3 regions of the Romboutsia hominis genome follow, and region 2 is predicted to be linked to each of the others. Evidence: a T-box and tRNA genes for the amino acid it is inferred to sense, from the RefSeq annotation. Region 2 holds a T-box; the other regions hold tRNA genes.
What was found. A T-box is a leader RNA that pairs with one kind of tRNA and senses whether it is charged. The one in region 2 lies ahead of metG (methionine--tRNA ligase), so its partner is inferred to be a tRNA-Met.
Positions count from the first base shown of each region.

Region 1 (2,237 bases), 100 kb from region 2:
CTCCTTAGAATTATTTTGCTATTGATTCTACTAAAGACTCTTGTAATGTCTTCTTTATTCCTCTTTCCTTAGCAATCTTTATTAAATATCTATATCTTGATTTTTTTGCCTCTAATTCATATATAGCAACATCCACTAACTCTGGATCCGTAACTAGTTGAAAAAAATGTTCTGCTGTTTCAACATCCAACTGAGCTCTTTTTATCTCCTTTATTAGTTTTTGCTTTTCTTTATTTTTATTAATGTTTTTTATTTTAGACATAGTCATCCTCCCTAAATTATATTTTATTAAGAATTTTGACATATTCTAAAATCTATATACCATTATATGTAAATTTAATTCCTTTATCAAGATAATATATATTCTTAGTTTTATTTTTTGCATATAAAAACCTCTAGTGATTTTCACTAGAGGTTACACTGGTGGGATTAACAGGGCTCGAACCTGTGACCCCCTGCTTGTAAGGCAGGTGCTCTCCCAGCTGAGCTATAATCCCGGATATGGTGCGCCCAAAGGGACTCGAACCCCTAACCTTCTGATTCGTAGTCAGACACTCTATCCAGTTGAGCTATAGGCGCAATTTTGGAGGCGACACCCAGATTCGAACTGGGGATCAAGGAGTTGCAGTCCACTGCCTTACCACTTGGCTATGTCGCCGTAATATAAATGGTGACCCATCCGCGACTCGAACGCGGGACACCCTGATTAAAAGTCAGGTGCTCTACCGACTGAGCTAATGGGTCATTTTAAATGGGGTGGATAATGAGATTCGAACTCACGGCCTCCAGAGCCACAATCTGGCGCTCTAACCAACTGAGCTATACCCACCATATCTATATTGGTCGAGGTGAAGGGACTCGAACCCCCGGCCCCATGGTCCCAAACCATGTGCGCTACCAAACTGCGCTACACCTCGGTATTACTGAGTAATTAATGTGGTGGGCCATCAGGGACTCGAACCCCAGACCTACCGGTTATGAGCCGGGCGCTCTAACCAACTGAGCTAATGGCCCACATTAATTAAGTGGTAGCGGTAACAGGAGTCGAACCTGTGACCTTTCGGGTATGAACCGAACGCTCTAGCCAACTAAGCTATACCGCCACGAATTAATGGTGCCCAGAGGCGGAATCGAACCACCGACACGGGGATTTTCAGTCCCCTGCTCTACCGACTGAGCTATCTGGGCATTTGGCGGAGAGGGTGGGATTCGAACCCACGGTGCCGTTAAGCATCACTGGTTTTCAAGACCAGCTCCTTAAACCACTCGGACACCTCTCCGTATTGGTGACCCATCCGCGACTCGAACGCGGGACACCCTGATTAAAAGTCAGGTGCTCTACCGACTGAGCTAATGGGTCATATTTAATTTGGCAGGGGATGCAGGACTCGAACCTACGCATGTAGCAGTCAAAGTGCTATGCCTTACCGACTTGGCGAATCCCCTATGAATGTGGTGAGCGCACAGGGATTCGAACCCCGGACACACGCCTTAGAAGGGCGTTGCTCTATCCAGCTGAGCTATGCACCCACATTATTTATTTGGAGCGGGAAACGAGATTCGAACTCGCGACTTCAACCTTGGCAAGGTTGCGCTCTACCACTGAACTATTCCCGCATAGTTTAGTTTATTAAAAGTGGTGCGGATGAAGGGAGTCGAACCCCCACGCCGTAGGCGCCAGATCCTAAGTCTGGTGCGTCTGCCAATTCCGCCACATCCGCATACTTTTTATGGTGGAGGATGGTGGATTCGAACCACCGAAAGCAATGCTAACAGATTTACAGTCTGCCCCCTTTGGCCGCTCGGGAAATCCTCCGTATTTATGGAGCTGGTGATAGGAATCGAACCTACAACCTGCTGATTACAAGTCAGCTGCTCTACCGTTGAGCCACACCAGCGTATTGGCGGGAATAACAGGACTCGAACCTGTGACCCAATGATTAACAGTCATTTGCTCTACCAACTGAGCCATATTCCCACATAAAAAGTATTTATTAAATTTAACTTGGCGACCTGGAAGGGACTCGAACCCTCGACCTCCAGCGTGACAGGCTGGCATTCTAACCAGCTGAACTACCAGGCCGCGAATGGTGGGACTAACAGGGCTCGAACCTGTGACCCCCTGCTTGTAAGGCAGGTGCTCTCCCAGCTGAGCTATAGTCCCATAAGTTTTTGGAGCGGGTGAAGGGGATCGAACCCTCACAGCCGGCTTGGAAGGCCGGAACTCTACCATTGAG
Region 1 covers NZ_LN650648.1:2,949,538-2,951,774, reverse strand. Annotated here, with positions in the region: gene FRIFI_RS14560 (DUF2508 family protein) at 11-262, opposite strand; tRNA gene FRIFI_RS14555 (tRNA-Val) at 422-497, opposite strand; tRNA gene FRIFI_RS14550 (tRNA-Arg) at 503-579, opposite strand; tRNA gene FRIFI_RS14545 (tRNA-Cys) at 585-658, opposite strand; tRNA gene FRIFI_RS14540 (tRNA-Lys) at 669-744, opposite strand; tRNA gene FRIFI_RS14535 (tRNA-His) at 753-829, opposite strand; tRNA gene FRIFI_RS14530 (tRNA-Pro) at 841-917, opposite strand; tRNA gene FRIFI_RS14525 (tRNA-Ile) at 938-1,014, opposite strand; tRNA gene FRIFI_RS14520 (tRNA-Met) at 1,027-1,103, opposite strand; tRNA gene FRIFI_RS14515 (tRNA-Phe) at 1,113-1,188, opposite strand; tRNA gene FRIFI_RS14510 (tRNA-Ser) at 1,192-1,280, opposite strand; tRNA gene FRIFI_RS14505 (tRNA-Lys) at 1,285-1,360, opposite strand; tRNA gene FRIFI_RS14500 (tRNA-Gln) at 1,371-1,446, opposite strand; tRNA gene FRIFI_RS14495 (tRNA-Arg) at 1,454-1,530, opposite strand; tRNA gene FRIFI_RS14490 (tRNA-Gly) at 1,543-1,617, opposite strand; tRNA gene FRIFI_RS14485 (tRNA-Leu) at 1,638-1,721, opposite strand; tRNA gene FRIFI_RS14480 (tRNA-Tyr) at 1,732-1,816, opposite strand; tRNA gene FRIFI_RS14475 (tRNA-Thr) at 1,824-1,898, opposite strand; tRNA gene FRIFI_RS14470 (tRNA-Asn) at 1,903-1,978, opposite strand; tRNA gene FRIFI_RS14465 (tRNA-Asp) at 2,007-2,083, opposite strand; tRNA gene FRIFI_RS14460 (tRNA-Val) at 2,089-2,164, opposite strand; tRNA gene FRIFI_RS14455 (tRNA-Gly) at 2,174-2,237, opposite strand, start outside.
Region 1: it has a tRNA-Met gene. The T-box ahead of metG (methionine--tRNA ligase) is inferred to sense a tRNA for this amino acid. The anticodon was not compared.

Region 2 (2,237 bases):
TATTAATGTAGCTACTATTCTTATAGATTCACATAAGTTGTATAATACTGTATCTAAAGTATCTTTGTTAGCTTCATCTTTTGCTAAAGCCCAAGGCATAGTTTCATCTATATACTTGTTAGTTCTTCTTATTAATTTCCAAGCACTTTCTAATGCTTCATTAAATTGAAGTTTATTCATTTCATTTTCAAAGTTTTCTACTGATAATCTAGCAGTTTCTTTTAAGTCAGCATCAAATTCAGTAGTAGCTTTTGGCATTGGTATTATTCCACCGTTATATTTTTCAACCATTGCAACTGTTCTACTTACTAAGTTTCCTAAATCATTTGCTAAATCTGAGTTAAGTCTAATTACAAAGTTTCTATGAGTATAGTTACCATCTTGACCAAATGCAAATTCTCTTAATAAGAAGTATTTAAGAGCATCTACTCCGTATCTTTCTATCATTTGCTCTGGGTAAACTATGTTTCCTTTTGATTTACTCATCTTATCATTATCAAATAATATCCATCCATGTCCATATACTTGTGTAGGTACTTCTTCACCTAAAGCCATAAGTATAGCTGGCCATATTATTGTATGGAATCTCATTATTTCTTTACCTACTATATGAACATTAGCTGGCCAGAATTTTTTGTATTCTGAATCATTTTCACTCATATATCCTAAAGCTGTTATATAGTTGCATAAAGCATCTACCCAAACGTATATTACGTGTTTTTCATCAAATGGTACTTTTATACCCCAATCAAATGTAGTTCTAGTTACACATAAATCTTCTAATCCTTTATCTAAGAAGTTTGCAACCATCTCATTTTTTCTTGATACTGGGAAACAGAAGTTAGGGTCAGCAAATAATTCTCTTAATCTATCTTCATATTTTGATAATTTGAAGAAGTAAGCTTCTTCCTTAGCATCATAAGTTTCTCTTCCACAGTCAGGACACTTATTTCCATCTACTAATTGTGATTCTGTCCAGAAACTTTCACATGGAGTACAATACTTACCTTCATAAGCTCCTTTGTATATATCTCCTTGTTCATATAACTTAGTGAATATCTTTTGGATTATTACCTTATGTCTATCTTGTGTAGTTCTTATGAAATCATCATATGATATATCCATAGTCTTCCATAATTTTTGTATATCTGCTATCATCCCATCTAAGTATTCTATTTCAGTCATACCTTTTGCCTTAGCAGTTTTTTGTATCTTTTCTCCGTGCTCATCTGTTCCTGTTAAGAACTTTACATCATATCCACAGAAACGTTTAAATCTTGCTATTGCATCTGCTGCAACAGTTGTATAAGTATGTCCTATATGTAAGTTTCCACTTGGGTAGTATATAGGAGTTGTTACATAGAAAGTTGGTTTTGTCATATTCTTACCTCCTGATTTATTTTTAGTATATATTTATATTTTTAACCTTTAATATAGAGTTGAAACTCTTTGTATTAAAAAACTCGCCTCCTATGATATACATAGGGGCGAGATTATTCGCGGTACCACCCTAATTATCTAAATTTATAGATACTACTTTAAAAGTTAAAACTTATTGATGTTTACTCATATCAATATGGTATCTTATAATACTTTAGATATCTTAGCAGACTATAACGTGTCTAACCGTTTTATCTTAAAAATAGAACTCTCTATTATTCAGATAAAAAAGCTCCGAGGCCATCTTCAATAATTTCTTTGACGCTAGCTTTCACCTAACCTAGCTCTCTGTAGAAAAAGTCCTTATTTACTCTTCTCTTCTCAGCTTTATATATTTCTATATTTTACTAAATAAATATATTTTATTCATTTTATGTAATCTTGTTACTATTTAAAACTAATTCTATATAATTAATAAATTAATGTCAATTGGTTTTTACACTTTAATTATACCATCTTGTACATTTTATAGAAATATTAAGCTGTAAATAATATATAGCAGATAAATACAGATGCTATAACTCCTGCAATATGACTTATCATAGCACAAGTTAGTGTGTGTCTAGTGTTCTTTATTTTTAAACTTCCATAGTATATAGCCATTGTGTAAAAAATTGTTTCAGATGCCCCAACTATTGTAGATCCCATTTTCTCTATTATAGTATCTATACCTACTCTTTGTGCTAATTCAGTATACATTCCAAGTGCACCGCTTCCTGAAAGAGGTTTTACTATTATTAATCCTATAAGTTCTTTTGGTATACTCATTAGCTCTGCTATTGGCTTAAATAAAAATT
Region 2 covers NZ_LN650648.1:13,448-15,684, reverse strand. Annotated here, with positions in the region: gene metG (methionine--tRNA ligase) at 1-1,413, opposite strand, end outside; T-box leader at 1,481-1,772, opposite strand; gene FRIFI_RS00070 (spore maturation protein) at 1,918-2,237, opposite strand, start outside.

Region 3 (2,237 bases), 110 kb from region 2:
AAATTCCTTGTCGGGTAAGTTCCGACCCGCACGAAAGGCGTAACGATTTGGGCACTGTCTCAACAATAGACTCGGTGAAATTGTAATCCCGGTGAAGATGCCGGGTACCTGCGACAGGACGGAAAGACCCCATGGAGCTTTACTGTAGCTTGACGTTGGGTCTTGGTACTACATGTACAGGATAGGTGGGAGACTATGAAGCATGGACGCCAGTCTGTGTGGAGTCATCCTTGGGATACCACCCTTGTAGTACTGGGATCCTAACCAGAGGCCTTGAATCAGGTCTTGGGACACCGTCAGGTGGGCAGTTTGACTGGGGCGGTCGCCTCCCAAAAAGTAACGGAGGCGCTCAAAGGTTTCCTCAGCACGGTCGGAAATCGTGCGAAGAGTGTAAAGGCAAAAGGAAGCTTGATTGCAAGACATACAGGTCGAGCAAGGACGAAAGTCGGACTTAGTGATCCGGTGGTTCCGCATGGAAGGGCCATCGCTCAACGGATAAAAGCTACCCTGGGGATAACAGGCTTATCTCCCCCAAGAGTCCACATCGACGGGGAGGTTTGGCACCTCGATGTCGGCTCATCACATCCTGGGGCTGTAGTAGGTCCCAAGGGTTGGGCTGTTCGCCCATTAAAGTGGTACGCGAGCTGGGTTCAGAACGTCGTGAGACAGTTCGGTCCCTATCCGTCGCAGGCGTAGGAAATTTGAGGAGACCTGTCCTTAGTACGAGAGGACCGGGATGGACGTACCTCTGGTGTACCAGTTGTTCTGCCAAGGGCATGGCTGGGTAGCTATGTACGGAATGGATAAGCGCTGAAAGCATCTAAGCGCGAAGCCAACTTCAAGATAAGATTTCCCACCGTAAGGGTAAGACCCCAGGAAGACTACCTGGTTGATAGGTCGAAGGTGTAAGTGCAGTAATGTATTTAGCTTATCGATACTAATAGGTCGAGGACTTGACCAAAATCATTAACTAAATGATATACAGTTTTCAGAGTATTAATTAAAAAACTTTGAAAAAAATGTTGACAAAATATCATAAAAATGATATTATAATACTTGTCCTAGAGAGGACAACAACATATTATGTGGTTATTATAGCAAAGAGGATACACCTGTTCCCATACCGAACACAGAAGTTAAGCTCTTTAGCGCTGATGGTACTTGGAGGGCGACCTCCTGGGAGAGTAAGACGTAGCCACGTGGTATGCCGAAGTGGCGGAACTGGCAGACGCACAGGACTTAAAATCCTGCGGGACTTACCTCTCGTACCGGTTCGATTCCGGTCTTCGGCACCAACTTTAATATCGCGGGGTGGAGCAGTTGGCAGCTCGTCGGGCTCATAACCCGAAGGTCGCAGGTTCGAGTCCTGCCTCCGCAACCAAATAAATATGGCCCATTGGTCAAGCGGTCAAGACACCGCCCTTTCACGGCGGTAACAGGGGTTCGATTCCCCTATGGGTCACCAACTTAATATGCGGGTGTAGCTCAATGGTAGAGTTCCGGCCTTCCAAGCCGGCTGTGAGGGTTCGATCCCCTTCACCCGCTCCAAAAACTTATGGGACTATAGCTCAGCTGGGAGAGCACCTGCCTTACAAGCAGGGGGTCACAGGTTCGAGCCCTGTTAGTCCCACCATTCGCGGCCTGGTAGTTCAGCTGGTTAGAATGCCAGCCTGTCACGCTGGAGGTCGAGGGTTCGAGTCCCTTCCAGGTCGCCAAGTTAAATTTAATAAATACTTTTTATGTGGGAATATGGCTCAGTTGGTAGAGCAAATGACTGTTAATCATTGGGTCACAGGTTCGAGTCCTGTTATTCCCGCCAATACGCTGGTGTGGCTCAACGGTAGAGCAGCTGACTTGTAATCAGCAGGTTGTAGGTTCGATTCCTATCACCAGCTCCATAAATACGGAGGATTTCCCGAGCGGCCAAAGGGGGCAGACTGTAAATCTGTTAGCATTGCTTTCGGTGGTTCGAATCCACCATCCTCCACCATAAAAAGTATGCGGATGTGGCGGAATTGGCAGACGCACCAGACTTAGGATCTGGCGCCTACGGCGTGGGGGTTCGACTCCCTTCATCCGCACCACTTTTAATAAACTATAATGTGGGTGCATAGCTCAGCTGGATAGAGCAACGCCCTTCTAAGGCGTGTGTCCGGGGTTCGAATCCCTGTGCGCTCACCACATTCATAGGGGATTCGCCAAGTCGGTAAGGCATAGCACTTTGACTGCTACATGCG
Region 3 covers NZ_LN650648.1:2,946,280-2,948,516, forward strand. Annotated here, with positions in the region: rRNA gene FRIFI_RS14330 (23S ribosomal RNA) at 1-961, shown strand, start outside; rRNA gene rrf (5S ribosomal RNA) at 1,085-1,201, shown strand; tRNA gene FRIFI_RS14340 (tRNA-Leu) at 1,207-1,295, shown strand; tRNA gene FRIFI_RS14345 (tRNA-Met) at 1,306-1,381, shown strand; tRNA gene FRIFI_RS14350 (tRNA-Glu) at 1,391-1,465, shown strand; tRNA gene FRIFI_RS14355 (tRNA-Gly) at 1,475-1,548, shown strand; tRNA gene FRIFI_RS14360 (tRNA-Val) at 1,558-1,633, shown strand; tRNA gene FRIFI_RS14365 (tRNA-Asp) at 1,639-1,715, shown strand; tRNA gene FRIFI_RS14370 (tRNA-Asn) at 1,744-1,819, shown strand; tRNA gene FRIFI_RS14375 (tRNA-Thr) at 1,824-1,898, shown strand; tRNA gene FRIFI_RS14380 (tRNA-Tyr) at 1,906-1,990, shown strand; tRNA gene FRIFI_RS14385 (tRNA-Leu) at 2,001-2,084, shown strand; tRNA gene FRIFI_RS14390 (tRNA-Arg) at 2,105-2,181, shown strand; tRNA gene FRIFI_RS14395 (tRNA-Gln) at 2,189-2,237, shown strand, end outside.
Region 3: it has a tRNA-Met gene. The T-box ahead of metG (methionine--tRNA ligase) is inferred to sense a tRNA for this amino acid. The anticodon was not compared.